3 regions of the Candidatus Electrothrix sp. genome follow, and region 1 is predicted to be linked to each of the others. Evidence: riboswitches for the same ligand, from Rfam matches in the RefSeq annotation. Region 1 holds a riboswitch; each other region holds the start of a gene.
The links. Region 1 has a riboswitch for cobalamin ahead of L2082_RS06235 (TonB-dependent receptor plug domain-containing protein). Riboswitches for the same ligand answer to the same signal wherever they lie in the genome.
Positions count from the first base shown of each region.

Region 1 (14,809 bases):
CTCAAGCAGTGACTATGAACAAAACTGGATGGCTGAAGTTGATTCCCAGCGAACTGAAAGCACCGTTGTCCAACAACGCAAAGCACGAGCTGGAAAATACCTGAAAGATGCCCGCTCACGTCTTATACGTAATGGCTTTCCTGAAAAAAACATTACCTCCTGTGTTCATGCTTCAAGTAAAGGAATAAGCAATGCCATCCATAATTTTGCCAAAGAAAACATGTATGATGCTCTACTGGTCGGCAGAAGAGGCGTGGGAAGAGTCGGCGAAATGCTCCTAGGAAGTGTTTCTGCTGATATGGTCAGAAGATGTCATGAAATTCCTCTTTGGATTATTGATGGCAATGTCTCCTCCACCCGATTCCTCCTTGCTGTGCATACCTGTACCCATTCGCTCATGGCTGCTGATCATTTGGCATTTATCTTAAAAGATAATCCAAAGACTGAAATCTATATCTACCATTCGCTGGCCGCGTTTGGCTCAACACCACCCAATGAGGCTGAAAAATTTCATAGCCGTTGGGGAGCGAAATGGTGCGAACAACACCTTGATATAGAAACATGCCTGTACAAAGCACATCGACAGATCCTGATCGAAAATGGCATCTCTGAAGACCGCATTGTCCAGCTTCCTCCACGCCGGGGTATCCACCCCAGCCACGACCTGCTTCGCCAGGCAAAGAGGCATCAATGTGGCACTCTTGTCATTGGACGCAGAGATCGGGTAGATAAAGGACTTCTTGGTGGTGTCTCTGATCGGACAACCAAAAATGCTCAAAATATGGCGGTCTGGCTTGTTGGTTAGTTAGTTTGGTGAGTTGGCAAGGTTAACTTTATCAGAACTTCATCAGGATAAGGGCAAAAACAACATGAGAGAGGGTGTAATGGAACCTGTTGAGTTAAAAAAGAATGTCTGGTGGATAGCCAACCGCTCAGATTCACTGCTGGAAGTAAACATTTATTTACTCTGCTATCCTCATCCCAAGGGCCAGGCCAACATCATTATTGACCCTGGCCCAGGTGAATTGCTCACTGTTCTGCAAAAGGCTGTTCGTCCAATTATAGGAGGGCTGGAAAATATTCACGGGGTGCTTATTAATCATCAGGACCCTGACGTTGCACCCAATGCTGCTTTTCTCCAAAAACTGAATCCAAAATGTATGGTGGTTGCCTCAGAAGATACCTGGCGCCTTATTCATTTTCTCGGGCTCAAGGCATCCCGGTTTAAGGCAGTGGAAACCTACCGGAATAACCGGGCAAAGATGCCAGGCGGCAACAGCTTAATCTTTGTTCCCTCACCTTTTTGCCATTTTCGCGGGGCCATGATGTATTATGACGTTGCGAGCAGGATCCTTTTTTCCGGTGACCTGTTTGGCGGACTCTCCTACTCCCATGACCTTTATGCTGACGAAACATCCTGGGAGGGTATTAAGACCTTTCACCAACTCTACATGCCTTCTCGTGATGCCTTAAAACTCGCTGTTTCCCGCATTAGAAATCTTGATCCTCCCCCTGAGATGATAGCTCCTCAGCATGGATCTCTGATTCAGGGAGATTTACTCCGCGACTTTATTGATCGGATGTACAATCTGGATGTGGGACTGGACCTGCTCATGGCAGGCGAGAAAGAAGAAAATTACCTTGGGGCCATTAATGAAATTCTGGTTGAACTGGAAAAAGAAGACTCCTCTGAATCCATTGCCAAAGGGATAGCAGCACTGAATAAGGATCAATCATTTACCAAAATCCTGACTCTTGAAAAGAACCGGGTAACTTCGTTTAAAGTGGATCCTCCTGTTGCGGTAAAAAACCTCTTAACCCATCTCCGTGAAGACGGGGGTACTGAGCTGGAAAGCCTGGTTAATCTTATTGCACTAAAGACCTTAATCGGACGCAATATACCCATTGGCGACATCCTGCCCCAGGCCGGTGGAGAGCAAGAACTTCCTGATTATTTTGAGTAATAAAGACTTATGAGCCGCAAAAACATTCTGATCGTTGATCGTGACAAAGAGTTTCTGCTGGAATTGCGGGAGTCGTTAATTCCCTTTAAAAACGTCTATCAACTGGCCTTTGTCTCCACCCTTACCAAGGCCCGTGAGATTCTGCAAAAATTTACCGTTCATATGGTCATCGCCAATGTTCAGCTCTCAGGAGAAAGCGGCGTGGAATTGCTGCTCTGGGTTCGCCGCTGGCATGCAGAAACATATGTTGTCCTGTACAGTAACGAGCTGACAGAAGAGATTAAACGGGCAGCCTATCATAGCGGTGTTTCAGCCATTATCCCCTACCCTTTTAAACCGGAAGAGCTGCTCAAAGTACTTGCTGGCATTTTTGCCAAAGAATCCGGCAACTCTTCCTTTCTGGATACCATCCCGCTGGTTGATCTTCTCCAGCTCATAGGCATGGGAAATCATTCAACAGACATCATTGTTATTAATGAAAAAAAAGAGCGAGGCATCATCCGAATACGCTCAGGAAATCTCCTTGAAGCAGAAGCCGCTGGGCAACAAGGAGTGGATGCAGTTACTGAGATGCTTTCCTGGGAGTCACCAACAGTCAAAACTGCCCAGGGAGGGCATGGTCTTCACCTCACTACCCCCCCTGTCCCTCTCCATGATGCCCTTATCCAGGCAGCAACGCGACTTGATGAAAAATCATAATCCTTCCTTTATCGCGCTTCCCTTTGAATATACTTTTATTTTTTGCCAACAGATTTGGTTGATACGGGTTTTTCTGTCTGGGACTTTGGCGTTGTTTCTTTGCCTTTTTTGTTCACAGTAGTTGCAGCTTCAGCCGGGGCATCCTCACCCACTGTAACATCATCCTTAATACGAGCAATCGTTTTTTCACCGATTCCGTATACCTCGGCTAAGTCATCAATTTCTTTAAACAGGCCTTTTTCTTCCCGGTACTTGATAATCGCTTCAGCTTTCACCGGCCCTATACCAGGTAATGAAGCCAACTCATCTTTGTCTCCTGTATTGATATTGACCACAGCAGCTGCTGATGTTGCCAGGAAAAAAACAAAAAACAGAGTAAGATACAATAGTCTCATAACGATCTCCTTTTAGATGTGTTCATGTCTCACCTGCTGACACAGGCATTGGGATATTGGGTTAAGGCCTTGCTATCAAATAGCAAACTCTAGAGTCATCCCATTATAGACAGATCTCTCGCTAAAAGTCAACAATAAAGAATCCACCCCCAGAGGGGGTGGTATTGGTTAAGCCCAGAGGGCATTTGTCTACTTGGCTCCCGTTTCCAAAACACCCTCGCTGATAAAATCAGCATCAGGAAACTTAACGATCTTCAACTGTTGCCGAAATGATATTTTGCATACAAACAGCTTCACTCACCATGCATAGCCGAGGCATCTTGTGGACATAGCGCAATAACACGGGACAAACTCAAGATTGATCCGTTGATAAAATGCGACATCTACATAACCTGCCCTTTGCGAAAACATGACTGTTCAACAGGCAGAGCCGTTGAACTCTGACCACCCCCAGAGGGGGTGGTTTTCTACGATGAAATAAAATTATAAGTTCTTAAACCCGAAAAAATTTTCCTTGTCACACAGCAAAATTTCTTTTTTACAATTTCAGCTTTTTTTTTCAGAAGATACCCGGTACAGTCTCCAGAAATGTACCAGCTTTCATGTTTTCTTATCCTCCCCCAAGGGGAAGAATGAAAATTTATACGAAAGCATTGCCTGCTTTCATGTTTTACTGTCTCCCCCCCAACGGGGAAAACATCGTTAATAACCATGTCAAATACATCTCTCATGAAAAAAGCCCCTTCCCATACTCCTTCTTGCTCTGCTCTTTCTTATTCTGAAAGCCTGGTTGTTCATTCCTGCCGAGCCAATGAACTACGAGCTGAGGCTGTTCACCTCACGTCAACAGACCTGAACAGGCGCCAAGTCCGCGATCTTGAGTCCCTGCTCAACCGGGGATTTTACCCGCTGGCAGGCTTTTTAGGCCAAGAGGATTATCAGAGTGTGCTCAAAGATATGCGCCTGGCTGATGGTTCTGTCTGGCCCATTCCGGTCTGCCTTGATGTGACCGAAAAATTTGCAGCTTCCCTGCAACCAGGACAACGGATTGGACTCAATGATCAGGAAGGTTTTCTTCTGGCAATCCTCACTGTCAGTGATATCTGGAAGGCAGATAAAAAAGCCGAGGCCCAAGCTATCTACGGGACAACAGACCCTGAACAACACCCCAGTGTGCAAATCCTGCTCACTGAAGTCAAGGACTGGTACATAGGCGGGACAGTGGAAGGCATTACCCTGCCACTTCATTACGATTTCTGCGAGCTTCGTCTCACACCGGCTGAAAGCAATCGTCGCTTTATCCAGTACGGTTGGCGACGAGTGGTTGGATTCCATACCAAAGAATACCTGCATTGCGCCCATAAAGAAATGGTCTTGGCGGCTGCCCGGGAGACCGGCGGCTCTCTTTTTCTTCACCCAGTGGTAGGTCTGGATCACCCTGGTAATATGGAACATTACACCCATGTGCATTGTTACCAGGAATTTGTTCAGCATTTTCCCCGTAATATGATTCAGCTGGGCGTTATCCCGCTGGCGGAACGAAATGCTGGTCCCCGTGAGGCACTTTGGCATGCCTTGATCCGCAAAAACTACGGATGCAGCCATTTCATGGTGGCAGATGATCACGGCGACCCCTTTGCCGATACCCATAACGATCTTTTTTATCCCCGGAAAGAAGCGCAACAGCTTGTTGCCTCTATGGCAGAAGAGACCGGCATTGCAATGGTTCCGGAACGGGCCATGGGATATGCAGAAGAGCAGAAAAAATATGTGTACCTTGCTGACACACCTGATGAAAAAGTAAAAAACATCAGTTCAAAGGAACTCAAGCGACGCCTGGAGCAGGGAGAGAATATCCCGGAATGGTTTTCCTTTCCCAATGTTGTTGACGAGCTACGTCACTCCTTTCCTCCCCGGTCCAGGCAAGGATTCACGGTTTTCCTGACAGGCCTGTCCGGCTCAGGAAAATCAACCATTGCCAAAGTCCTGATGGTTCGTTTTATGGAGATGCGTGATCGCCCGGTCACCCTGCTGGATGGTGATATTGTCCGCAAGAATCTCTCCTCAGAACTGACCTTTTCCCAGGAACACCGAAATCTCAATGTAACCCGCATTGGCTTTGTGGCCAGCGAAATCACCAAAAACGGTGGCATCGCCCTCTGTGCCCCCATTGCCCCTTACGAAGAATCCCGCCAGGAAAACCGGCGCCTGATCAGCCGTTATGGTGGCTATATTGAGGTACATATCGCCACGCCCCTTGAAACCTGCGAACAACGGGACCGAAAAGGACTGTATAAAAAAGCACGGGCCGGGATTGTCAAAGGAGTTACTGGTATTTCAGATCCCTATATTCCTCCTGCTCATCCGGAAATAACTATTGATACCTCCACAATGACCCCGGCCGAGGCTGTGCAGGAAATCTTTCTTTATCTTGAAGAACAAGGATATATTCGGTAAGCACCCCTTGAAGCCAGCCTTTCTGTTGTACTAATATTGTATGCTGACATTGTATTGGCTCGCTGAATATGCTATACCCTACTTAGTGGTTCCTTTAAAAAGGGTTCCCGCGTCCCAAGGGACAGGGGATTGAAAATATTATTCAGCTGTTACGCCACAAACAGCATGGTATCAGCCCCGGAGCTTCGCAATGAACCGACACACTGCCACCTTCCACATTGCCTTGGTTTTTCCGGTATTGCCCGTATTAGCAATAGTACTGGCAATAGTACTGGCAGGTATCCTCAGTATCCTTCCTGCCCTTTGCACAGCTGAAGAAGCTGAAACAAAGAAAAAAAAGGATACAGGGATTCTCTCTTCCTACCTTGAGCAAGCCCTGACCAATAATAATGCCCTGCTTGCTGCACGAGCAAAACTGCGAGCCAGCAGTCATAAAATTCCACAGGCAGGTGTGCTGCCAGATCCCAAGCTCACTGTGCAGTATTATCTTGAGCCTGTTGAGACACGAACCGGACCGCAACGAGCAGCCTTGGCTCTCAACCAATCCCTGCCTTGGTTTGGGAAACTTGTCCTGTTGCGTAAGCTTGCTGATCATGACCAGGCCCTTGCCCATGCCGAGCTGGCTGCCACTGAACTGGATGTAACCCGGCAGGTCAAAGAGGCTTATATTGCCTATAGCTTTCTCGGCCGTTCCCAGGAAATCCTCTCAAACAACCTCGAATTACTCCGTTACCTGGAAGGTATTGCCCGTGACCGCTATACCGGCGGCAAGGCCACCTATTTTGATGTGCTCAAGGTACAGATTGAGCTGGCCCAGATCCAGGACAAGGTTCGCACCATCAAGGAGAGTGCTGTTCCTTTGCGCATACGTATCAACAACCTGCTGGGTGTTGCTCCTGAAAGATCCCGTCCTGTTCCAAAGTATCTTCCAGAGATCTCCCTGAAAAAAAAGCCCACTACACTACACTCTCTTGCTCTTAAAAATGCTCCCCTTCTGCAAGCGGCCCAGGAACGTATTACCAAGACAGAAACCAAAACCAAGCTGGCTCAAAAAGATTTTTATCCGGATTTTACTTTTTCCCTGAAAACCATCCTGACTGGGTCCGCAGAATACGGTGATCCCCCGGACAGTGGTGATGACCCGATTATTGCCGGAGTCAGCATGAACCTGCCCATATTCCGGGAACGCCGTCATGCCAAACTCGCTGAACAAAAAGCAGCTGTCCAGGAGGCGCAAAGCCGGAAATCTGAACAGGAACGAACCATACAAAATCAGATTGAGCAGGGCCTGTATGCCTATCAGGACGCAAAACGCAAGGTTGCTCTGTATCGGGAAGAACTCCTGCCCAAGGTCAGACAACAACTGGAAGTGGCAGTCAGTGGCTTTCAGAGTGGTAAAAATTCCATCCTGGAAATCATTGATGCAGAAAAAAGCCTGCTGACTTTTGAGCTGGCTGAAAGCCGGACCCTGGCTGATCAGGCCCTGGCTGTGGCCCAGCTTGAGGCCCAGGTTGGGCTTGTTGTAGCAAACTGGCAGGAACAGCCCTGAGGCAGACAAAAAAGAGACAAAAGCCTACTAAAAAAAACAAGGAATCCACCCCCCGAGGGGGTGGTTTTCTACGATGAAATAAAATGAAGAGTAATAAAAGCAACTCGGGTTCTCGGAACTGTTCCGGATCCCTGTCACCCAATAAACATACATAGAAAGGAGTTCCATTATGCGTATCTTAAAAACATCCACCCTTGCTGGTTTTTGCCTTATCCTGCTGTTAAGCCTTGCAGGCAATGTCTTTGCTGAACCCCAAACCAAGTGCCCGGTCATGGGCGGCGATATCAACAAAGAGATCTATGCTGATTATGAAGGAAAACGGGTCTATTTTTGCTGTGCAGCCTGTGTTCCCCAATTTAAGGCAGACCCGGAAAAATATCTCGCCAAGTTACAAGAGATGGGTGTAGAACCCGAGGCTGTCCCAACAGAAGACGGTGATGCGACACCTGATGATGCAGATCCAGGCGAACATGCAGCCCCTGAAGGGCATGCGGATCATAGCGAAGACGCAAAATAACCCCACCATCCTGCCCCGCTGGGGCAGGATAACACATGCAACGAGGTAAAAAATCATGCGGGATCTTTTTCTTCATCTGATCATCCTGACCTGCTCTTTCCTGCTCTTCTCAGGAACTTCTTTTGCTGAAACAGATCCTGCTGACCATGAGCATGGCCCGGAAACTATCTGGACTTGTTCCATGCATCCGCAGATTCAACTGCCGGAATTTGGTCAATGCCCCATCTGTTTCATGGATCTGATTGAAGTCAAGAAACAAAGTAATGAAAAACGCTTGAGCCTCCGTCAAATCTCTCTGGACAGTCAGGCACAAAAGCTGGCCGAGATTGCTGTACAACCGGCGACACGGAAAAGCACAGAGAACGACAGCAACGCCAAGGTGCAAATATTCGGTCGAATCGACTATGATGAAACCCGCCTCAGCACCATCACCTCCTGGGTGGACGGACGTATTGACAAGCTCTTTGTTGATTACACCGGAGCCACTGTGCAACGCGGGCAGGCTGTAGCTGCCATCTACAGCCCTGACCTCTTCACAGCCCAGGCCGAACTCATCCAGGCGACCAAGGAATACAAACGTACCCGGCAATCCGGCAATGAACTGGTTAAAACGATGTCTCGTCGTACCCTTGAAGCAAGTCGGGAAAAACTGCGCCTGTTGGGCATCGGGAAAAAGCAACTCCAGGCCATGGAAGCTCTGCAAAAACCCACCCGTCATATCACCCTCACAGCCCCGCTGGCTGGCATTGTGATTGAAAAACATGTCAACGAAGGCATGTATGTCAAAACCGGCAACCCGGTGTATACCCTGGCTGACCTGAGCAAGATCTGGGTAATCCTTGAAGTATACGAAACAGACCTCCATGCAGTGAGCATGGGCCAACAGGTCGGGTTCACAGTGGAAGCCTATCCAGGTACTAATTTTCAGGGCAAGGTCGCCTATGTTGATCCGCTGGTGGATGAAAAAAATCGAACCGTTCGGGTTCGCCTCCATGTTGACAACCAAAACGGCAAACTCAAACCTGGTATGTTTGTCCGGGCTGAACTTATCCTGCCCACAACCGGGCAAGTGGAAAAGCCGCTTCTTATTCCAGCCTCAGCTCCTCTGCTCACAGGCAAACGAGCCCTTGTCTATGTCCAGGTCCCAAAACAACCAGGAACCTATATAGGCCGTGAGGTGGTGCTTGGTTCACAACGTGGGGATTTTTATGTTGTTAAAAGTGGTTTGGAAGAAGGTGACTTGGTGGTTGTTCGGGGCAACTTCAAGATTGACTCAGCAATCCAGCTCCAGGCCCGTCCATCCATGATGAATCCCTCAAGCGGAACAACAAAGCAAGGGGATAATGCATTACCAGAGCTGTTTGCCTCCCGACTTGATCTCCTGAACCAACGTTTTGTTGAGCTGTCCAGAGAGATCCATAAACAAGACGCTGGGCAATATCGGTCTGCACTTCAGAATTTCACCAAGGCTCTTGCCGCCATTACTGAAGATACGCTCAAAGAAGACGAACGGTTGAGCTGGCAGGAATTTGCCATGCTCCTGAAAAATGATGCTATCCTCCTGCAAGAGGCGGAAAGCACGAAAGAAGCGCAGGAAATCTATGCTGAATTTGCCGAACATTTTCACCAGGTCAGAGAGCGTTTCGCTATTGAGGATATTCCGGCAGCCCAGGCCGCCTCTCCAGAACTTCAAACTAAGGTGGGTGAACTCCTCAAAGGATACCTGATCCTGCAACAAAACCTTGCCGCAGATAATGAACAAGTTGCCCTGGATTCAGCAGATGCCCTTGCGCCGTTGACCCAATCCTTAACAGCAGCTCTTCTGCAAACAGGCACCGAAAAAGCCGGGAACCTGGCGGCCCGCCTGAAAAAGACTGTCCGGGAATTGACTCAGGCTCAAACAATGGCTGACCTGCGCACAAGCTTTTCTCCCTATAGTCAGGCAGTGGTTGAAACCGTAGAGACTTTTGGCAGCAATGATCATACCTCTTGGTTTGTCCATTTCTGTCCCATGGCCTTTGATAACACCGGTGCTTCCTGGCTGGCCCCTTCAGAGGAAATCAGCAATCCCTATTTTGGCGCAATGATGCTCCGTTGCGGAGAAGTGCGTAAGCAGCTGACTCAGGAGTGAGCCGAATTGAAAAATCCGAAGCAGACCTTCCAATACGAATAATTCTTTGTACATCGGAACAGGAAAAACCCAAGAACGGGCTGTTCAGCTGGACAACAGTCCCTGCAAAAATGCAGCAACCACTGCGGCCCCGCTCTGGTTGCTCCTGTCGCGCCAAGGCAATTGACAAAGCCTTGTCAGCATATCTGATAAATCCTGCTGACAAAACGCCTCTTCTGTCAACGGCAGGGACGGCATTTCCCGATCTATGAAATCCGCCAAAGGCCGGGATTCCCGGAACCATTCCCGGCTGATATAGGCAAAAGGAATGCCAGCCTGATAGACCTCTGCCAAGGTGGAATACCCCACCTTGCCAATCATCGCATCACAGGCTGCAATCAGATCAGGATGACGGATGGCGGAATCCGAAGGCAGCAAGAAGAGATTTTCATCCACCTTGATCTCTTCTCCGCCCTGCCCTGGCAAGACAAAGCAGAAATCCCTGCACGCCCTCATTCGGACCAGAGGCAAGTCCGTTCCGGCAATCCCACCCATGGTCACCAGGATAACCTGTTGTTCTTCCTGCAACCCGAGTTGCTTTCTGATTGCTGCCCGTTCCTGCGGACAAACCCGAGCAGCACGGGCGATTGGCGGTGCCACCAGATCCGCCTGAATATGATAATCCGCCTGACTATACAGACCTTCCAGGTAAGAAATAATCCCGGCGAATTCCGGGTGCGAAGCAAGATAAGGCTGATAGATCCAGTCCCAGGTGAAATTCTCCAGCAACACTGAACGCACCTGAGAGCCGTACTGTTTCCGGGCCTGGGTCGCAGCTGCAATACCCACTGGCGCAATATCGCAAAGTACCAATTGGCAATCTGCAAACAGGGCTGCCAGCTGATCAAGCAGGTCGGTTCGGAGGGGATAAAAGGCCAGCAGTTGCTGCACGGTTTGGTCAAGGTCCTCACGCAGGGCATCGTGCTGCACCAGCCCAACATCAGTCTGCAAGGGGTAAATCTCGTGCGAAGCGGTCAATGACTCGGCAAAGAACCAGGCCGGAGCCGTGCTGATGATCCGATAATGCATCGGTACACGTTGGGCCAATGCCTCCATCACTGCGCAGGCCCTGGCAGCATGTCCCAGACCATGTGGGGTTATGCAGCAGCCAATGTGGAGAGGAGAAGGTTTCTGCATAGCCTTGTTTAAAGTTCCAGATCAACCGGGGAACAGACATGAATTCTTTTTTGTATTGCATAGGGTTCATCAACCGGAGCAACAACCCATGCCGATGCAGGCTGCACCGCATCAATCAGCTCGTAAAACCCCCGTGAAGGCTTTGGAGCTTTGGAGAGCTTGCATTCAAAAAGATGCTTTTTCCCTGCCCTCTCCAACATAAGGTCTGTTTCAGCTCCATTAGAGGTTCTGATAAAAGACGGTCGCCAGCGATCATGTTCCGTGATGATATTTTCAATAACAAATCCCTCCCAGGATGGGCCTGCCATGGGGCTGGACAACAAGAAATCATATTCTTCAATATCAAGTAAGGCATGCAGGATTCCGCTGTCCCGCAAATAGATCTTCGGTGACTTGACCAGCCTCTTTTTGATATTTGCCTCCGCAGGAGGCAGTAAACGCACCATGTAGGTCTGTTCCAGGAGTGACAGGTATTTCTTTAACGTTGGTATTGATACATCAACAGCAGTTGCCAATTTACTGTAATTTACCGTCTGACCGTTGTAATGCGCCAAGAGTTGCCATAAGCGCTCAATGACCGGAATCGGTATATTGAACCCCAGATTCGGAATATCCCGTTCCATAAAGGTTCGGATAAAATCACGCCGCCAATCAAAGCTATCCATATCATTTCCAGCCAGAACGCTTTCCGGGAAACCGCCTCTGAGCCAGATATCCGACCATGCCGATACTTCCTTGACTTCCTTGAGCACAAACGGCGTCAGGTCAATATAGGCGATACGGCCGGCAAGTGATTCTGTGGATTGCTTGATCAAATCCCTGGAAGCTGATCCCAAAATCAGGAATCTTCCTGGTCTCCTGACCTTATCTATCTCTGAACGGAGAACAGCAAAGAATTCCGGGAGCAGCTGAATCTCATCAAGACAGATGAGTTGATCCCGATACCGCTCAAAAAAAAGCTCTGGTTCTGAAAGCTTATTCCGATCCACCCGATCCTGTAAGTCGAGATATACTGAAGGTATATCCCTGAGCAGCATCCTGGCTGTTGTTGATTTACCAGACTGTCTTGGGCCGAGAATGGCCACCGCCGGAGAACGGGAAAGCGCATTATGCAGTTTTGCCTCCTGCATCCTCTGTATATAACCATGCATATCGAAAACTCCTGTTATAGATTTACATGATAATGTATAGAAACGTATATACCCTGTCAAGATGCTTCTTTGCGGCCTGAGAAATGACTACCGGCGCATTGCATCGGGCTGATACATACAGGGCTACACGCCCCGGTCTTTTTTCCCTTGCCGCCTGCCTCGGTTCCGGCTATACTCGCGTGCATATTTCAGATGCTCACAACACGAGCTTAATAGGGAACCCGGTGTGAATCCGGGACGGGCCCGCCGCTGTAACCGGGGACGAACGCTGCATGATGTCACTGCATAATCATCTTATGCGGGAAGGCGCAGCAAGTAGGATGAACCGGAAGTCAGAAGACCTGTCTGAAAGTATGACCTGCATGCAAGAGAACAGCATGCCAGGGCCGTCTCGTTCCCCGTGGACAAGGGAGAGATGCGTAGAGTTATTCGTGGAAAAAAAGGGCATCCCCGGATCAATGTATTCAATTGGTCCGGGGATTTTTTTTTGCCTTGTGCAGGCAGCTCCTCGGACATCAAACCAGAGGAGAAAATATGAAGAAGTGTTATTCAGTTCTGGCCTTTCAGCTCATAGCTGGTGCCTGTGCGCAAGCTGCTTTTGCTGATACGATCACGCAAACGCCTGCTCAACAGGCGGTCATGATGGACGAGGTGGTGGTGACTGCTGCGCGGACAGCAGAGCCAAAAAGAGAGGTCAGTGCCAATGTTACGGTGATTGACCAGGAGGCCATTGAGCAGTCCGGTGCCTCTGATGTGGGTGACCTGCTGGCCAAGAAGTCCATCGGCCATATCCATAAATACCCGAACAGCCTGACCTCGGTGGGGCTGCGCGGTTTCCGCACCGATACCCACGGCAATGACCTCCAGGGCCATGTCCTGGTGCTGCTGGATGGTCGTCGGGCCGGGACAGGCAATGTGGCCAAGCTGCTTACCGGTAATGTGGAGCGAATTGAGATCATCCGGGGACCGAGCGCAGTGCAGTACGGTTCTGCCGGGATGGGTGGGGTGGTCAATATCATCACCCGCAGGGCAGAGCGCAGTTCCGTCTTTGCCGAGGCAGGCGGCGGTTCCTTTGGTGCCTACGAATCCCGCATCGGCGGCACCCTGAAACAGGGTGCGTTTGACGTTTCCGGCTCCTACACCCGTTCCGGGCAGGATGCCTATGAAACCGGGACCGGCGAGGAGTTCCATAACACCGGCCTGGATGCAGCCTCAAGCATCAGTGCCAACCTGGGCTGGTCCATAACAGACAAAGACCGCCTGGGCCTGATCGTCACCGCTTCTGAGCTGGATAACAGCGGCAGTCCTGAATATTTCTCTGCCAATGACCTGGACGACAGCACGGACAAGGAGAACTATTCCGTTGATCTGAACTATGCAGGCGCAGACAGCGCAGACCACTGGCAATGGATGACCCGCTGGTTCTTTGGCAAGGACGAGAACACCTGGAATGATCCCACCGGGTCCAATCCGGACGGCTGGGATAACGGCATTGCTGCCATCAACACCACGGATCAGCAGGGTGCTCAGGCCCAGCTAACCGGAACCTTCGGGCATACCAGAATCACCGGCGGCATTGACTGGCTGGACTATGAGGTGGAAAACACCTGGACCCCCAATACAACCAGTTACAGCAACCCGGCAGTCTTTCTCCTGGGCAAGACCACCTTGCCTGACCAGCACCTGACCCTGGATATGGGTCTGCGCTACGACTGGTACGAGGTGGAGGTGGTAGAACCGGCAGGCCGCAACACCGACGACACCCATCTTACGCCCAAGATCGGCCTGTCCTGGCTGGTTACGGAGCAGCTCAAGCTGCGGGCACAATATGCCGAGGCCTTTATGATCCCCTCGGCAGATCAGCTGGCTGCGGAATTCACCCGCTTCGGCTCCCGGACTGTGGGCAATCCCGAGCTGAAACCGGAATCCAGCCGTACCTACGAGGCCGGGCTGGACTTCAGTACCAGCGGGATCAACGCCTCGCTCACCTCCTTTTATACTGACTTTACTGATAAGATCATTGTTGATTATCTGGCAGACGGCTCCAGGAGCTGGCAGAACCTGGGGGATGCCACCCTTGCAGGCTTTGAAGCCGAGTTCTCCTATGACCTGGGCCTGCCCCTTGGTTGGGAATGGGAGGTGCGGCCCTATCTCAACCTGACCCTGCTCACCCAATACGAGGATGAGAGCACGGGTGAGGATCTTCAGAATGTCAGCGACATGAACTTTTCCACCGGGGTCATGGTGAATAACGGAGACGGGATCTCCTGCCGCCTCAATGTGGCCTATAGCGGGCCGCAGGATGTGGAGGACTGGGAGACCGGGACATACCCAACCCCGGTGGTTGAGCTGGATGCCGGCACGGTCACCGACCTGAATGCTTCCTGGCGTTTCTATGAGGATGATCGCCTGGGCAGCTTCACCCTGCGCGGACAGATCAACAACCTCCTGGATGAAGAGTACGCCTATGTGAAAGGGTATCCCATGCCGGGCCGGTCGCTCTTTTCTTCGTTGCGGTGGGAGTACTGATGCGAACTCTATGGTCCATGTGCCGGAAGGGGAATAACGGTGTAGGGGCACGGCGCGCCGTGCCCCTACTACAGGTAGAATGAATATATACAGAGATTCCATTAATGAAAAAACAATACAAGACAATACAAGGCATCACCCTGTTCCTCATGCTTGTGTTTTCCATCTCCGGGACAGCATGGGGAGCAGGTTTTCCACTCATTTTCACTGATTCAGGGGGCAAGGAAATCACCGTGCAGGC
Region 1 covers NZ_JALAAI010000025.1:15,669-30,477, reverse strand. The annotation lists gene L2082_RS06285 (universal stress protein) at 1-805, shown strand, start outside; gene L2082_RS06280 (MBL fold metallo-hydrolase) at 870-1,964, shown strand; gene L2082_RS06275 (response regulator) at 1,974-2,663, shown strand; gene L2082_RS06270 (ComEA family DNA-binding protein) at 2,699-3,058, opposite strand; gene L2082_RS06265 (bifunctional sulfate adenylyltransferase/adenylylsulfate kinase) at 3,788-5,515, shown strand; gene L2082_RS06260 (TolC family protein) at 5,706-7,064, shown strand; gene L2082_RS06255 (YHS domain-containing protein) at 7,234-7,581, shown strand; gene L2082_RS06250 (efflux RND transporter periplasmic adaptor subunit) at 7,637-9,712, shown strand; gene L2082_RS06245 (hypothetical protein) at 9,797-10,888, opposite strand; gene L2082_RS06240 (ATP-binding protein) at 10,897-12,039, opposite strand; cobalamin riboswitch at 12,214-12,402, shown strand; gene L2082_RS06235 (TonB-dependent receptor plug domain-containing protein) at 12,574-14,568, shown strand; gene L2082_RS06230 (adenosylcobinamide amidohydrolase) at 14,673-14,809, shown strand, end outside.

Region 2 (7,893 bases), on a different contig from region 1:
CATAAGGTACTCAAGGTTGCTCCCCAGGCTGGTTACGTCAGCCCCATTGCGGCATTATGCCGTGGTGTTGCGGGATTACCCCGGCTCTGCATAGATTCATTCTGTGCCTGTGCAGGAGTCTGCTGATCTGTCGCAGCATCATTCTGCGGCAGTGCTGAATCGTTTGAACCTGTCGTCGGATCACCCTGCGGTATTTCTGGATCGTTCTGATGTATCGCAGCACCATTCTTCGACGGTGCAGAATGATTCGTACCTATCGCTGCATCATGCAGAGACAGGAAATAATGACGGTGCGCAATATTTTTGTCATTATTCGGTAGTATTTTGTCATGATTCGACAGAAATTCATCATCATTCATAAGGGGATGGTCATGATCCCCCTGTGACGCGACATTATCCCCTTGTGACGCAGGACGATCCCCTTGTGACGGGACATGATCCCCAAGGGGAGAATCATTCGCCCCTGGTGACGCGACATAATCCCCAAAGGGAGAATCATTCGCCCTTGGTGACGCAAGATGCTCCCCTGGTGACGGGATGTAATCCCCAAGGTGTTACCTTGGGCTGGCTACATATAGCCCCTTTGGGGCATAGTGCCATCGTCATCGTAGGGGCACGGCGTGCCGTGCCCTGACGGCGAAATGCCGGATTCCACATACCCCGAAGGGGTTATACAATTCCAGCACGGGGTAACACCCCGTGCATCACTCGCCCCTTGGGAAAGGCAAAAAAACAAAATCACTGTCCGCCGCGCACCAACCGAACCGCATAGTTGTTGTTGCGGTTGGAGGCGCTGGAAAGGCCGTTGCTGAAATAGACGTACCATGCGCTGACCGAGAGGTCGGCAAACGACGACCCGGACCAGTACCAATCAGCTACTGTATTCGGAAAAACCTGCTGATTGATCGTCGGCCTTGCAGAACCCTCGTTGCACCAACCACTCTCTTGGTCTTTTCTTCCCTTACTGCAATACACCAAGGTTTTCAGCTCATCAATGGTTGGCATCCGCCAATCAGCATGGCCTACATATTCAACATTCTTGAAACGCTGCATCGCATCATCCCATGTATACGTTTTGACCTCGCCATCTTCGCAGTTATCACCGGACAAACCTTCTGAACAGCGTTTCCACATCAAACCGGTTTTTGTGTCCGTTATCGTGCCATCGCCGTGATCAATATATTGCCCGATTGTCCTGTCCTGCTGCGGTACGGAAGTGCGAACAGGTTCTACTTTTCCACTACGTTGCGCAGCCTATTTATTATTTCCCCGCCACGCAAAATCATCCCTCCTGCGTTGTTCTGTCTGTGTCACCACAGGAGGAGGCTCCTTCTGTTCCTGCAACGCCTTGGGCACCAGCAGAAAGTCCCCCCACTCATGCCCTGTCATCCGAATATCCCCGTACTGAGGTGTCTGCGGAGCATTCAAAGCCACCGGTCGCCTGATCAGGTCAAAAATGGTATACCCGTCCAGAATTTTTTGATTCTCCCGCAAAGCATCAAGAAATGCCTTGGCAAAAACTGAATGACTCCCTCCTCCGGCATCCCACACCGGCTCTTCACCGCCCGAGGTCAAGGCAGTGCGGGAACGTCTTTCCTGCATTCGCCGGAGCAGTTCGTCCAATCCTGACCCGTCCGGCAGTTTCGCCCCGGAATCCCGTGTCAACAGGCTGCCCGAATAACAGGAATCCGCCACCACCAGCACATGTTTGGCCCGAATTTCCTTCAGCATACTGGTAATTCTTGATGTCGGAATCCAGAAAATATCATTGTCTCTTGCCGCATCAATCGGCTGCCAATATTCAACACCGGTCTTCTTGTTGAGATACCCGTGACCGGCATAGTAAATCAGCAGGTTGTCCGATTCGCGGTTTGCCGTACTGCGCAGTCCGGTTATAGCTTCCATAGTCTGCTGCCACGTCTTATCCAGAAGCAATTCAACCTCAAAGCCGTACTGTTTTTCCAATACCTCAGCCACTGCCAGAGCATCTGCTCTCGGTGTTTTCAGCGGCGTGAGATACTTATAATCCTGATTGCCAATCACCAAAGCATGAAAACGACCAAAGGAAGAAGCAACTGCCGAACCAGCAAAAATCAGAATAACCAAAAAAATACACAGCAATCTTTTCAACATGATCACTCCCCTGCCCCTTCTCCCTTTTGCCGCAGTTTTTCCAATGCGGCACGGGCATCAGCTGCATCCTGAGTTCTTCCGTTTGCTGCCAACAACTCCGCAAGCAGAGAAAGATGCGCAGTCCTGTTGATCTCCGGCCCGTACAAATAGGCCAGTCGCGCCATAGCCAGGGCCTCGCCGATACGTCCTTCTTTCTGCCACACCCTGGCAATATTCGCCAAGTGTACTGCGGCATCAGCAGAAATCATGCCGGGTTTGTCCAGCGTTGCCCATTCCTGATCAAGAGCGACTTCGCTCTCAGCTCTTTCCTGACGTGACGATCCATCAAGCTGCACATGAGGATCAAGGCGAACCTCTGCTTTGCTCGTTGTTTTTTCACCAGTAGGTGTTTTCTCATGAACCTCCTCTGTCTTCATCTGCGGCGGCCCCTGCCAGAGCATAATCCCAATCAGGATCGTGCCAAACAGGGCAAAGTAGGCTCCAGGCCAGAAATCAGTCATGCGCAAAGTAAACAGGCTTGACTCGACCTCTGCTGAAGCCGTCCCCATTCCAGAACGGGCAAGCTCGGCAGGACGATTGAACAGACGGAACCCCAGATAAATAGAAAGCGCACCTATCGCCAGCACGCTCAGGCGATACACCGTGACATACAGCAGAAACTCAGTTGAACCGGACATAGAACCTCACAGGGTCTCTGTTTGATAAAAATAACGGAAACAAGAAAAGAACAGCAGGAGTGTACAAAAAACAACGGGATTCCGCAAGGTCGGTTTGATAAGCGATAATAAAGGGCAACCCCCAAATTGAGTTAAACACTTCCGCTTGACTTCCCCCCATCCCTTGACTAAACTACCACCTGCTTTCAGGTGTCCGCTTTCATAAATAAAGCGGATGAAAAGGGAACCCGGTGTAAATCCGGGACGGGCCCGCCGCTGTAACCGGAGACAACTCTGCATGATGTCAATGCCTTAAAAAGGTGGGAAGGCGCAGGGAAGGACGAACCGGAAGTCAGAAAACCTGCCTGGAAAAATGTTCAAACACCTCGGCAAAGGTATGAACAATATGGACGTTATCTGGGTAGAAAGGGACATCCCGGATCAATTTTTTAATTGGTCCGGGATTTTTTATGCTCTGCGCGCATCAGAATCCCCCGGTCCAGCAGCACAGGGAGATTCCCGTGGAGTTACCTTTTTTTCATTATGCTTGTACTGCTTTGCAGTACACCAACTGCTTTTGCAAGCAAGGGATGGAAGGTGGAGCATAAAAACGCCATTGTCTTAGCCATGTTTGGCACCACTGTTGAGCCTGCCTTGCAAGGATTGCTCAACATCCGAACCAGGATGATGGAAAATTACCCGGAAACCCCGGTAAAAATCGCCTTTACCTCCAACATCATCCGCAAAATATGGCAGGACCGGGCCAAAGACCCGACCTACAGCAAGGCCCATCCTGAAATCCCGGAAGATGTATTGCACGTCAAAACTGTGCTTGCCACCATTGCTGATCTGCAAAACGTCGGCTACGACACCATTATTCTGCAGCCCACTCACATTGCCATGGGAGAAGAATTCCTTGATCTTGGTACTTATGTGGATAGCCTGATGCGCATGGGCACGGTAAAAAAGAAAAAATACAAGCCGTTTCATAAAGTCGTGTTGGGACGCCCTGCTCTGGGCACCTATGGGTTTGATCATCCCTATGCTGAGGATATTAGCGCAGCCGCAAAGGCCCTGGACAAAGACCTGGCAATGGCAGCCAAAGAAAACGCTGCCTTGGTCTACATGGGACACGGTAATGAACATTTTCCCTCTGGAGGTGCTTATCTTGAGCTTGCCCACCGGATGCGTGAACGCTCCCCGGAAACAGTCATCCTGATAGGAAATGTAAAGGGTTTTCCCTCGCTTGAAGATGTGATTGACAAGCTGAAATTAGGCGGGATACAAAAAGTAATATTGAAACCTTGCATGGTTGTGGCCGGAGATCATGCCATGAATGATATGACTGGCACTGATGTCGAGAAACCATCCTGGCAGATGACCCTGGAAAAGGAAGGCTTTGAAGTTATTACGGTCAAAAAAGGCCTTGGTGAACTGGATGCCTTTGCTGATATTTTTGTTCAGCATGCTGCTGATGCGGCCGCTGATGCAGATATCGTGCTGAAGTAAGGTTGCGTACAAGTGGACAAAGGTAAATCTATGGCAGCACGACCGGTATCTACACTTATCACAGGAGCAGGTTTGCTCCTTCTCCTGCTTATTTCCATTGTGATGTCAGCAACAATGGGATTTATGGAGATCCCGGTTGCAACGGTATTGCAGCTTATAACCCATGCCCTTTCATTGGGAAGCGGAGATATGGCTATGGACCCGATTGTGACAGCAGTGGTCATGGATGTACGCCTCCCCCGTATCCTGGCGGCAGTGCTGGTCGGAGGCATGCTGGCCCTCTGTGGCACGGTTTTTCAGGCCATTCTTCTCAACCCACTGGCTGATCCTTACACCTTGGGCATTTCTTCCGGGGCCGCTTTTGGTGCCTCTTTAGTTATTGTGCTTCAGGTTGTGGGCTGGATGCTGCCAACAAGCTTTTCTGTGCCACTTTTTGCCTTTTTGGGCAGTATCGGAACCCTGTTCACAGTACTGGCTCTGGCTTCTGAAGACCGCCGCCTTTCTTCAACCAGCCTGATTTTATCCGGCGTGATTGTTGCCGCTATTCTTTCCGCAGCCATAGGTTTTCTCAAATTCGTTGCTGATGAACAGGTCGGCATTATTATTTTCTGGCTCATGGGTTCCCTGTCCGGGATTTCCCGTCAGAATATTCTTCTCCTGCTGCCTGCCATCCTGATCGGCATGACGGTTTGTCTCTTTTATAGCCGTGATCTTAACATCATGGCCACTGGAGAACGGGCTGCCATCACCCTTGGTATCAATACTGTCCGCCTGCGCTGGGTTCTTCTCATTACCTGCTCCCTTATGACTGCACTCTGTGTTTCAGTCTCAGGCATCATTGGCTTTGTCGGGCTCATTGTGCCCCACCTTCTCCGCCATCTTCTGGGCCCGGATAACAGGCAGTTGATCATCCTTTCTACCTTGGGCGGCGGTCTGCTCCTGCTGGTGGCTGATACAATTACCCGGGCAGTGCTGCCTGCCGAAGTTCCCATTGGTGTACTGACAGCCCTTATCGGTGGCCCTTTTTTTGCCTATATCTTCAAGAAACGACAGCAGGAAAATGGCTGACTCTTCTTCTGATATTCTCTGGCAGCTGGACCAGGTCGATTTTGCCTACAAAAATCAACCTGTGTTAGCAGAGATACAGCTCGCCCTTTCTGCGGGCAAATGTTATGGCATCCTCGGCCCTAATGGCAGTGGAAAAACCACCTTGCTTGATCTGCTCTGTGGGTTATCCCCCCCTGATAAGGGAGACCTGCTGTATCGTGGAACTCCACTGTATCAATGGCAGAAACGGGAACTGGCAAAACGGGTCGCTCAGGTACCCCAGGATTTCCAGGTTCGCTTTGGTTTCTCAGTCCGGGAAGTAGTGGAGATGGGACGCCACCCCCATCTTGGCCGCTTTGCCTCTCTGACCAGCCAAGGGCATGCCCTGGTTGATGCCGTGATGGAAGAGATGGGCGTGGCAGGATTTGCATCGCGCTCAGTCACCCGTTTGTCAGGCGGAGAAAAACAGCGGGTTGCTGTGGCCCGTGCCTTGGTCCAGGACCCAGAGGTATTACTCCTTGATGAGGCCACCTCTAACTTAGATATTTACCATTCCCTGTCCATCCTTGCCCTGATTCGTCGCCGGGTTGTTGAACAAAGTTTGACAGTGGTTGCTGCAATCCATGATTTAAACCTGGCAACGTATTTTTGTGATGAGTTAATCTTCTTAAAAAACGGACAAATTATTTGTCAAGGCCCCACTGACCAAGTGCTGCGGCCTGACATTATCCAGAAAGTGTACGGCGTGGAGGCACAGGTTCGGAAGGATGCCTTTTCCGCCTGCAACCAAGTGAGTTACCGACTCCCTGCTTAGTCATCGAATAAATAATTTTCATGAGTCTCCAAAAACCAACGAGGAAAAAATGTTGCAACATTATCTTATTGCTTTCCTGTTTTCTTGCCTGCTCACAGTTCCGGCCTTTGGCACTCCTATTATTGATAAGGTCGGCAAGGTGATTCAGCCGGACAAGCCCTTTCAACGGATCATTTCCTTATACGGAGCACATACCCGTAACCTGATTGATATGGGGGCTGGTTCACAAATCATTGCCATAGGGCGGAGTGATAAGCAATTGCCGGATCTCCCTAAACTCAGCTTTCGTGATGATCCTGAGCGGCTCTTGGCCCTGAAGCCGGATCTGGTGCTGATTCGTCCCATGCATAGTCGAGCATATCCACAAATAGTGGAACGCCTTGAGGCAAGCAACGTGGCAGTGGTCTCCTTGCAACCTACCTCAGTGGATGAGATGTTCCGCTATTGGGAATATCTGGGTATTCTCAGCGGACACCCGGAAGAAGCCTCACACATGATTGCCCGTTTTGGTGCTGGTCTTGTAGAAATCAACCGCCAGGTAGAACGTATCCCAGAAGAGAAGAGGAAAAAAGTCTATTTTGAATCTATCCACAAACGAATGAAAACCTTTGCCCTCCAATCCATGACAATATTTGTGTTGGAATCTGCTGGTGGTATCAATGTGGCCCAGGATGCGGTCCAGGTTCGTAAAAGCAACATTGCAGCCTATGGGAAGGAGCGTATTTTCTCCAAGGCAAAAAAAATAGACGTCTTTCTGGCTCAAGAAGGACGGATGAATAAGGTGACCACGGAAATGATCCGTAATGAGCCTGGATTTCAGGTTATTAAGGCAGTACAGAATAACCAGATCTTTCTTGTTGATGAAAAGCTGGTCTCACGGCCAACCATGGGGTTGCTGGAAGGGATTACGCAGATTTTCAAAATACTCTATTAAAGGAATCGTCAACTTGAGGTGAGTAAAAAAGGACGGAACAGGTTCGCTCCTACGGCAATTCCCAAATCAAGAGAGAAAAAATAAAAAAAGGCCACTCACGCTCTCTGCGAAAGTGGCCTCTCAACTTAAAACAAGAACTATTATTCAAAGTTAAATTTCGGTGCAATAAAATTTGGTACGCCCTCAGGGTTCATTGGATCCTGCATTGCGTTCATCTGCGCATTCATAGTCGCTGTCCGGGTCGCTGCCATTACTTTGGTACTGACTGCATTACCTATTGTATTTCTGAACTGTGGCATCAAAGGAAGCCTCTTGACCTGTTCTGCTTTTACAATATCTCTTGTCTTTATCATCATTTCTTGGATAATAGATGGATTTGGGCCAACATTCATTCTAATGTCTTCCACTACATTCTGGATGTCTGGATCATCAATGGTCAATGGAAGTTTTATACTCTGCGCTTGGGCATATTGAACAGCAAAAAATGCTGTAAAGGAAACAATCAAGGCGAGTTTAACAGATATTTTTTTCAGTTTCAGCATTTCTATCTCCTTTTTTTAATGAAAACTATTCGTTATATTCATTTTGGAAAGTTATTACGATAACGTTCTATATCCCTTGCTTAATATGACATGAGTAACCTTTCAGGGCATTAAAATTTAAATATTTTTTGTACATTCGTACAGAATCGTACAGAAGGTATTTCTTATCACTCCTGTACGATATCTGTAATAATCTTAGCCGCAAGATACAGCAAGAATCATCTCACTGCATCGTTCAGCGACTTAGAAAGGGGGAGG
Region 2 covers NZ_JALAAI010000143.1:712-8,604, reverse strand. The annotation lists gene L2082_RS16895 (hypothetical protein) at 33-359, opposite strand; gene L2082_RS16890 (hypothetical protein) at 383-634, shown strand; gene L2082_RS16885 (Lcl C-terminal domain-containing protein) at 739-1,158, opposite strand; gene L2082_RS16880 (caspase family protein) at 1,255-2,133, opposite strand; gene L2082_RS16875 (hypothetical protein) at 2,136-2,810, opposite strand; cobalamin riboswitch at 2,981-3,172, shown strand; gene L2082_RS16870 (sirohydrochlorin cobaltochelatase) at 3,387-4,298, shown strand; gene L2082_RS16865 (FecCD family ABC transporter permease) at 4,329-5,366, shown strand; gene L2082_RS16860 (ABC transporter ATP-binding protein) at 5,359-6,159, shown strand; gene L2082_RS16855 (ABC transporter substrate-binding protein) at 6,209-7,093, shown strand; gene L2082_RS16850 (hypothetical protein) at 7,234-7,635, opposite strand; gene L2082_RS16845 (hypothetical protein) at 7,879-7,893, opposite strand, start outside.
Region 2: another riboswitch for cobalamin. It lies ahead of L2082_RS16870 (sirohydrochlorin cobaltochelatase); the one in region 1 lies ahead of L2082_RS06235 (TonB-dependent receptor plug domain-containing protein).

Region 3 (8,940 bases), on a different contig from region 1:
GAGATAGTGTCTCCCTCCAATTCAAAAGGTGAGATGGAGGAGAAAATAGAACTCTATCTGGCAAAAGGGGCGCGTGAGGTCTGGATTGTCCCTGAAAAAGGTGAAACGGAATTTTATAGTTATGAAGGACGGATGGAAAAAAGCTCGGAGATAGCTGTTTGAAAAGGTGCTGTTTGTGTGCCGTGCCCGAACGGAAAAGTTGGTGACCGTCCGGGCAGGGTTATTGTAACGTTCCTGATACATAATCGAATGCTGTATTTCTGTTATCTTCGTTGGAAAGCAGTGCAGTATTGTGCTTTCCTTCAACTACATACGTAAGGATCTTTGGCAGGATACCCGGAATAATTTTTATTCTGGCGGCCATCTTTTTCGGCCTTACCTTGCCCATCCTGCCGGTGCAGATCCTCTGGACCAACATGACTACACCCGGTTTCTCCTGGGCCTGATGCTGGCCTTTGAACCCAAGGAGCCGGGCATTATGCTGCGCAAGCCCCGTGATCCTGACACCCCAATCCTGACCAGCGAGCTGATCATCAGAATTTTCTTGTGGGCACCTTGTTATTGATCGGTGCCTTTGGCCTGTTTCAATGGGAGTTGGCACAAGGGGCTTCCCTTGATACGGCACGAACAGTTGCGGTCAATGTCTTTATTATGATAGAGCTGTTCTATCTCTTCAACTGCCGGTCCCTGACCAAGAGCATCTTCCAGCTCGGATTATTCACAAATCTCTGGGTGTTTGCCGGGGTCTCGGCTATGCTGCTCATTCAGATGGTCTATACCTATGTCCCGATTATGCAGCAGCTCTTCCACAGCACGGCCATCGGTATTGGCTCCTGGGTCTGGATTATGCTGGCCGGGGTTATCGGTTTTTTGATTGTGGAGGCGGAGAAGAAGTTGCGGGCTGGGTGAACGGGGCGGGAACATGTGGGTTTGCAGTTGCTTTTTGTTGTCGTGACGAGAACCTGTTTTTGTCGTATTATCGAGCCAAAAGGCTACGGAATCTACAGCTACCAACAGGGTGGCGTTTCCATTTATTAAGATTTATAGCAGGAGAAAAGATGGAATTCACACTTGGGTTACCGGGTTTGACTTTAGGATTGATCCTTTTTGGAGCACTTCAATATCTTGCATCACTTTGTATTAGCGAAAGGCTCAAGACAACACTTCAAAAAGAGCACTCCGTTTTCCTTGAAAAATTGAAATGGGAAGTAAAGGCACGCGAACAAGCTGTCAGAGTTGCTGAGTATCTGGCACTTGCAAGAAGCTTGAAGGAAGACTCTCCCGGTTCTGATTTCAGAAAAGCAAACCAAATGTCATGGGAACTTGCCATGTGGCTTCCCGTAGATATTTACAGAGAAATGGTGAAAGCAATCACCAGTCCAAGTGAACGGGAAAATGAATTAACGACCGTAGTCTCTGTGAGAAAGCTCTTGCTAGGAGAAAAAGCAGGAAATTTAACCCCTGAAAATATTGGACATCATGCTCCAGGTATCGGCAAGAAAAATCGTTAGTAGAGTAGATCTGCTTGAGTGCAACGAAAGCGGATAACGAATTGCACAGGAAGAACCCGCTCTGCAAGAGGAGAATCCCTCGCTGCAACAGGAGAAACCCTTCCCGAAGCGGCAGAAATCACCCTGAAGCAGGAAAAAGTCATTCTGCTGTGGGAAAAAATGGTTCTGTAGCGGGAGAAAGTCACCCTGAAGCAGGAGAAAGAGGTTCTGAAGCAGGAAAAAATGGCTCTGTAGCACTGCAACACCATTTTCTCCCTCTGCACCCGCTTATCTTCCGGGAACTCCTTCCCTCAATCCAATGCAGGAAAACATTCCTGATCTTCGCATGCCTGCCCGCCACGCTTGCCAACACTTCAAAAGGTGTTTATAGTAGCCCGCAAACAACATACATAATCTTCAGTTAACGGAACACGGTGCGAATCCGTGGCATACCCAATGCTGTAACCCCTGAAGAGATCCTGCACATTTCATAGTCACTGTTTCTGAATAGAAGCGGGAAGGCTGTTGCAGGGCAGGGGAAGCCAGAAGACGAACTGAATATTCTATAACTATGGAACGCGATGGTAAAGGGTTCCGGAAGAGCAATTGCTCTGCCGGTGCCCTTTTTTTATTCCGGCAGGGCAAGCAGATAATGAGGTAACATCATGCAAACCCAACTCACCCAATTAGAACTGGCCCGAACCGGAAAAATAACCAAGCATATCAACATCGTTGCCCAGAACGAAGGGCTTGCCCCGGAGCTTATCCGAAGCCGGGTCGCAGCCGGAGAAATAGTTATTACCAACCATCCCCTGCGGCCCCAACAAAAAGTCGTGGGTATCGGCACAGGACTCCGTACCAAGGTCAACGCCTCCATCGGCACCTCCTCGGATATCTGTGATCTTGCCATGGAAGTACGCAAGGCAAAGATTGCAGAACAGGAAGGCGCAGATACTCTGATGGAGCTTTCAGCTGATGGGGATTTTGATGCCATCCGGCAGGCAGTTCTGGCAGCTACCAACCTGCCTGTGGGCACCGTCCCTTTGTACCAGGCATTTAAGGAAACCACAGCCAAGTACGCCAACCCTGGGAAACTCGATCCGGAATACCTCTTTGACCTGATTGAAAAGCAACTGGCTGATGGTATCAGCTTCATGGCGATCCACTGTGGAATTAACCAGTATAGCATTGAACGGTTGCGCAAACAGGGTTATCGTTACGGAGGGCTGGTGTCCAAGGGTGGCACCTTTATGGTGGCCTGGATGGATATCAATGGCAAAGAAAATCCGCTCTATGAACAGTTTGATCGGGTCTGTGGGCTGATGAAAAAATATGATGCCATCCTTTCTCTGGGTAATGGCATCCGGGCCGGAGCCATTCATGACAGTCATGATCGGGCCCAAATGGCGGAGATGATCATCAACTGTGAACTGGCTGAATTAGGCCGGGACATGGGCTGTCAGATGATGGTGGAAGGACCAGGACACGTCCCCTTGGATGAGATTGCTGGCAATATCATGCTGGAAAAACGGATGAGTGGCAATGCCCCCTATTATGTGCTTGGCCCTCTGCCGCTGGACAGTGGCGCAGGTTATGATCATATTACTGCTGCTATTGGTGCAGCCAATTCCTCCCGCCACGGTGCAGACCTGGTCTGCTATATCACCCCGGCAGAACACCTTGCCCTGCCTGATGAAAACGATGTCCGGGAAGGGGTTCGGGCTACCCGTTTAGCAGTGCGGATCGGAGATGTTGCCAAATACCCTGATCGTCGGGACAACGAAAAAGCCGCTGCAATGGCCCGACGGGATATGCGCTGGACAGATCTGGAGCAGTACCTGCTCTTCCCGGAAATAGCCAAAGAACTTCGGCAAGCCAAAATGCCGGAAAAAAGCGACACCTGCACCATGTGCGGTGATTTCTGTGCCATGAAAAAAGGCACTGAGGTTTTTCAAGATGATATGGCCGGAGACAAGATCACCCAGGCAAACAAAGCAGCCTAACCCACTAACTCACTGGAGTTAAGGAAGGGTAAGGAATAAAAGATGCATTCTCTGCTGTTTTCCATTACATTGCAAAGGTAGAGAATGTACTTTAGGCTCCAGAGCCGAAAAAAAAAACTCAACCCACAGGAGAACAGGTATGAAATTCAAACTCTTGGCATTAGGTATTGTCTTCGTATGCTCAAGCGTACTCAGCAGTAGCGGAGCATTGGCCCAAAACTGTCGAGCTGACCTCATCAATGGAGGGAACGGACAAATCCTTGCCAGCTATGACGGAAGAAACTGTAGCTCAGCCAGCAGGCGCTGTAACAAAAGATTACGAGAGCTACGATTTCAAGACCCCCAATCTTATAGAGATGCCTACTGTGATGTAGTGGATGATAATATCCCTAATGTGGTCCCAAATCCAGATCCCCAACCTCCTGTGCCACAGGGCCATGTTGTCCGTTCCTATGACCGCTGTCAGGCCCCTGGCATTGTTCGCTGCACCCAGGAATGGTCTGACGGAAGGATTGTTACTGAAGACTATCAATGTACTGGCTGTAGAGGATATGGCAACCCGGCAGGCGACCCCTGCGGCTGGAAGTGCTCCTTCCCGCAAAAATAGCCTCATCACAACCTGACCCCAGGCAGCTACATTACCAATAAAATAATCTTTAAGGAATGATCTTCAGACAACAGAGAGGTACTTCATGATGATACTCGGAAAAATTCTCGTATTTCTTCTCGGGATGTGCGTCGCTGTCCAGGTTGTAGCTGCCTTTTACCGAATTATTGATCTCTGGTACACCATTTCCAGCAAATACCCAAGTGTCATCAAAGGCCTTTTTTTCTGGGGTGGTATCAGTGGCCTGATTGCCTTGTTCGTGGGCCAGAGCCTGCGCCCGGCCTTTCTTTGGGGCATGTTATTTTATCTCCCTTTTTATCTTGCCAATTTCTATCTTTTACAAGGGATTATAAGATATCGCTATCATAAAGATGAGCAAGCAATCCATGAAGAAGCTGGAGACCATCAGGAGGAGATTCTTTAACCTTGCCACCTCAACCTTTATTGGCTTTTACAAGCAATTCAAGCTCACAGGCTGCGGCATAGGCATTGATTTCCTCTTTGGCAAATTGTACATAAGGACAGTCGCTTACTGCAAGCAGAGAGTTTCTCAGCATATATCGCCTCCCCTGTTCCAAGGGTTCAAGAATATAACTAAAGATCTGTGGACGACGACAGACCTGGGGGCGCTGACTGTACACACTGCAACGTCCGCTTTGCTCAAGGGCTGGACAGGATGAATTTTTAGGCAGAATCATACTCCAGCCGTTGTGCCAGTGAAAAAGTTCAGGGCTACCAGCTTGTTGAACAGCCTGATAAAAAGGGTGCCCGTCAATCAACAGGCAGGATTCGTTCAGTGCTGCATGACACCGGGTATCAGGGGTATCATGCCGGGCTTGAAGGGCAAAAAGCCCGGTTTCTTCTGCCTGCAAAGGAATCTCAAAAAATGCCTGTTCCATGTCCTGTTCCGGGCCAACACAACAAAGTTGACAATGGCAGGGCGCACAAAGCAGAGAATTAATTGTTTCCAATTCTGCTTCCATAATACGTTGATTGATCAAAGCGGTGCAGGCAGTCACTGCATCCACGGGCTGACCAGCTGTATCCACGACCTCTTCCGGCAATTCGTTCTCTTGCAGTTTTTCCAGCACCTGTAATTGCTTAAGATAGGGACGTATTGCTTTATCCGGGGCTGGATAGACGGTATAGGCCGTCTCAATCGGCTCGGTCATCCCAGCAATAATATCTTCAACCTTTGCCCCTGGCCCGCTAAGCTGATACATAAACTGGACCATAGAAACCAACGGCAAAACCGGCTGCTTGAGCAATGCCAGCCCATCTTGTAAATCTTCTTTTTTCACCCTTTGTTCTCCTGTTATGAATCTGAAATTGTTTTCAAGAGTACACAAGATGGCAGGCGAACACAAGGAAGACCAGTGTTTTTTCTATGCAGCTGAAGTTGCCTTTCTCCTTTACATCAGGCACAAAAATTATTAGTTATCAGCATACGGAAAAGGAATGCATATATTTTTTCACGTTCACGTCTGACATACAAAAAATGGCTATCAGAGAAATAGTAACCTACCCTGCTCCGGTTCTCCGGGAAAAAGCAGTAAAAATAGAAACATTTGACGACAAACTCCAGGAATTGGCCGATGATATGATCGAAACCATGTACCATGCCCAAGGCGTGGGGCTGGCCGGAAACCAAATCGGCATTGCCCGGCAAATCGTGGTTATTGACATCTCAAACCATGAAGGCGAAGAAAGCAAAGTCCAAAACATTGTTATCATCAACCCAGTGATTTCTGAAGGTGAAGGCCAAATTCCAGACCAGGAAGGGTGTTTAAGTGTTGTGGAATACAGTGCCAAAGTGGATCGTTTCCAGAAAATCAGGGTCACCGCCCAGGATGTTGAGGGAAACGAGCTGGATTTCATAGCCCAAGACCACTTTGCCCGCATCATCCAGCACGAGGTTGACCACCTGCATGGGACATTATTCATTGACCGGATAAGCAGTCTGAAACGGAGCCTGTATAAGAAAAAGCTGAAAAAAATATTAAAAAACAAGAGGAAGGGTAAAGAATGAGTGATGCTCTGCGTATAATCTTCATGGGTACCCCTGAATTTGCCGTGCCCAGTCTTCAGGCCCTGCTTGACTGCCCAGACCAGGTCGTTGCAGTGGTTTGTCAGCCGGATCGCAGGCAGGGACGGGGGAAAAAGCTCTGTCCGCCACCTGTAAAAGTCCTGGTGGAAGAGGCAGAGATCCCGGTCTTCCAACCGACCTGTATCTGTGATGATGCATTCATGGGAACAGTCAGCGACCTCCAGCCAGACCTGATCGTAGTCACTGCCTATGGCAGGATCCTGCCTGGCCGTCTGCTCAATCTCCCCCGTTTGGGCACCATTAATGTCCACGGCTCACTCCTGCCCAAGTACCGGGGGGCCGCACCAATCCAATGGGCTCTCATCAACGGCGAAAGCGAGACAGGGGTCACCATTATGCAGATGGACAATGGCGTGGATACCGGAGACATCCTGTTGCCAATCACCATGCCGATTACAGAGGACGATACCAGCGGTACCCTTTTTAGAAAACTGGCTGACCTGGGCGGCCAGGCCCTGTTCGAGGCCTTGTCGAGGATCAAGCAAGGCAGTCTCAGTCCCATCCGACAGGATGACAGCTTGTCCTGTTCCGCTCCTATGTTGAAAAAAGAGATGGGCCAGTTGGACTGGAGTCAATCAGCACAGGAACTGCATTGCCTGATCCGGGGTCTTGATCCCTGGCCCTCTGCCTATAGTTTTATTGACAAACGGCGCTTCCGTTTCTTCAAACCCCAGGTTATTCCAGGTGAGGTCACGGAAAAACCAGGAACCCTGTGTCGGGCTGACAAAAACGGCGTGCTTGTAGCCACTGGTCAGGATTATCTCCTGGTCCGGGAAATCCAGCCAGAGGGCAAAAAAAGGATGTGTGTCCAGGCCTGTATCTGCGGGATGCAACTGCCTGTTGGCGAACAGTTTACCTGAAACTTTTACCCGACCTGCTCATGTCGTCTTTACGCAGGAAAATCTGCTTTCTGGATTGCTTTTCCGGGATCAGCGGCAACATGTTTCTTGGTGCCTTGCTCAATGCCGGGTTATCGCAGGAAACCCTCCTGGCCCCCCTTAATCAGCTGAAACTTCCAGGCTGGAAATTAACCTCTTCCCTTTGCTCCGCATCTGGTTTGCAGGCCACCTTGGTTCAGGTTGAGGTAGATGAGACCGGAGGGCATCGCCATCTTTCTGACATCCGCACAATCCTGGAGCAATCAGAGTTGGATCCTCTTATTAGAGAGCGATCCCTTGCTGTCTTCACCCGTCTGGCTGAGGCTGAGGCCCATGTCCACGGAACCACCCCTGAAAAGATTCATTTTCACGAAGTTGGGGCACTGGATGCCATCATTGATATTGTGGGGGTGGTTGCCGGTCTTGACCTGCTTGGTATAGAGGAGGTGATCTGTTCACCACTCCCTCTACCCCATGGTGGTTGGGTCCATTGCCAACACGGAGATATCCCCTTGCCTGCCCCGGCAGTCTGCGAGCTTCTCAAAGGTTTTCCAGTCTATGGAGTGAAGCTGCAACAAGAGTTAGTCACCCCGACAGGTGCGGCATTAGTTGCTGAGCTGAGTAAATCTTTCGGTCCCATGCCGCCCATGACCCTGGAACAAACCGGTTACGGTGCAGGCAGCATGCAACGCCAGGATGGGCGACCTAACCTCTTGCGCCTGATGATGGGACGTAAACAGGTTGCTGAGGAGGCTCAGCAGGTGGAAGTCATTGAGACCCATCTGGACGACTGGAACCCGGAACTCTGGCCCCATGTTGCGGCCAAACTGATGGAGGAAGGAGCCTTAGATATCAGCCTGACCCCTATGCAGATGAAAAAAGGACGGCCTGGTTTTCTCCTTTGCCTCCTTGCTGATCCGGCCCATGCGATGCATCTCAAAAATATCATCCTCAGCGAGACCTCTGCCATTGGCCTCCGTTTTCACACGGTTCAACGAATGACCCTGCCCAGAACCATCATTGAGCTGACAACCCCCTGGGGGACAGTACGGGCAAAAAAGGTACGTAGCTCAAGGGGGATAAGGATTACCCCGGAATATGAGGATTGCGTCAAGCTGGCAGAACACCATAATATCCCTCTTCAAACAATGTACACTGCAATTGCACAACGTACACAACAACATCCCGATACTCCCGAATAATTATGGATAAACTCTTTCTGTTCATAGCTACTGGTGCTTACAGTGGTTACCTGCCCAAGGCTCCAGGAACCTGGGGATCATTAGTCGGCGTTTTTCTCTGGCTCCTTGGATTACACAGGCTGGACCCCACGACCTATGCAATTATGCTGGCAGCCATCCTTCTGATTGGTACGGCTGCTGCCGGGGCTGCGGAAAAAATCGTGGACCAGGGTGATCCCGGCTTAGTGGTCATTGATGAGATCCTTGGCCAGCTGATTACCCTGGCCCTGGTGCCCTGGCATCCCTTGACTGCCCTTGCAGGCTTTGCCCTGTTTCGTTTTTTCGACATCCTTAAACCCTTTCCAGCAAGCTGGCTTGATCAACATATTCACGGCGGTTTGGGTATCATGCTCGACGATGTGATGGCCGGGATCTATGCCCTTCTGGCCCTCCAAGGCCTGATCTGGCTGGTGGGCAGTTAATATGCATCCGCTACACCTCTATAACCTTATCAATCTGAAGGAGACAGGGAATGCCCTCTCTGCTTGAAGTAAAAAACATGACCCATTATTTTGGGGGACTGCGTGCTGTCCATGATTTCAGCCTCCAGATTGAGCCAGGCCAGATCCACGGCCTGATCGGCCCCAACGGCGCTGGCAAGACCACGACATTCA
Region 3 covers NZ_JALAAI010000128.1:140-9,079, forward strand. The annotation lists gene L2082_RS16110 (Uma2 family endonuclease) at 1-162, shown strand, start outside; partial or broken gene L2082_RS16115 (cation transporting ATPase C-terminal domain-containing protein) at 479-909, shown strand; gene L2082_RS16120 (hypothetical protein) at 1,059-1,511, shown strand; gene L2082_RS16125 (hypothetical protein) at 1,661-1,915, shown strand; cobalamin riboswitch at 1,892-2,063, shown strand; gene thiC (phosphomethylpyrimidine synthase ThiC) at 2,156-3,493, shown strand; gene L2082_RS16135 (hypothetical protein) at 3,633-4,100, shown strand; gene L2082_RS16140 (hypothetical protein) at 4,186-4,524, shown strand; gene L2082_RS16145 (YkgJ family cysteine cluster protein) at 4,535-5,401, opposite strand; gene def (peptide deformylase) at 5,599-6,129, shown strand; gene fmt (methionyl-tRNA formyltransferase) at 6,126-7,067, shown strand; gene larC (nickel pincer cofactor biosynthesis protein LarC) at 7,088-8,287, shown strand; gene L2082_RS16165 (phosphatidylglycerophosphatase A family protein) at 8,290-8,748, shown strand; gene L2082_RS16170 (ABC transporter ATP-binding protein) at 8,799-8,940, shown strand, end outside.
Region 3: another riboswitch for cobalamin. It lies ahead of thiC (phosphomethylpyrimidine synthase ThiC); the one in region 1 lies ahead of L2082_RS06235 (TonB-dependent receptor plug domain-containing protein).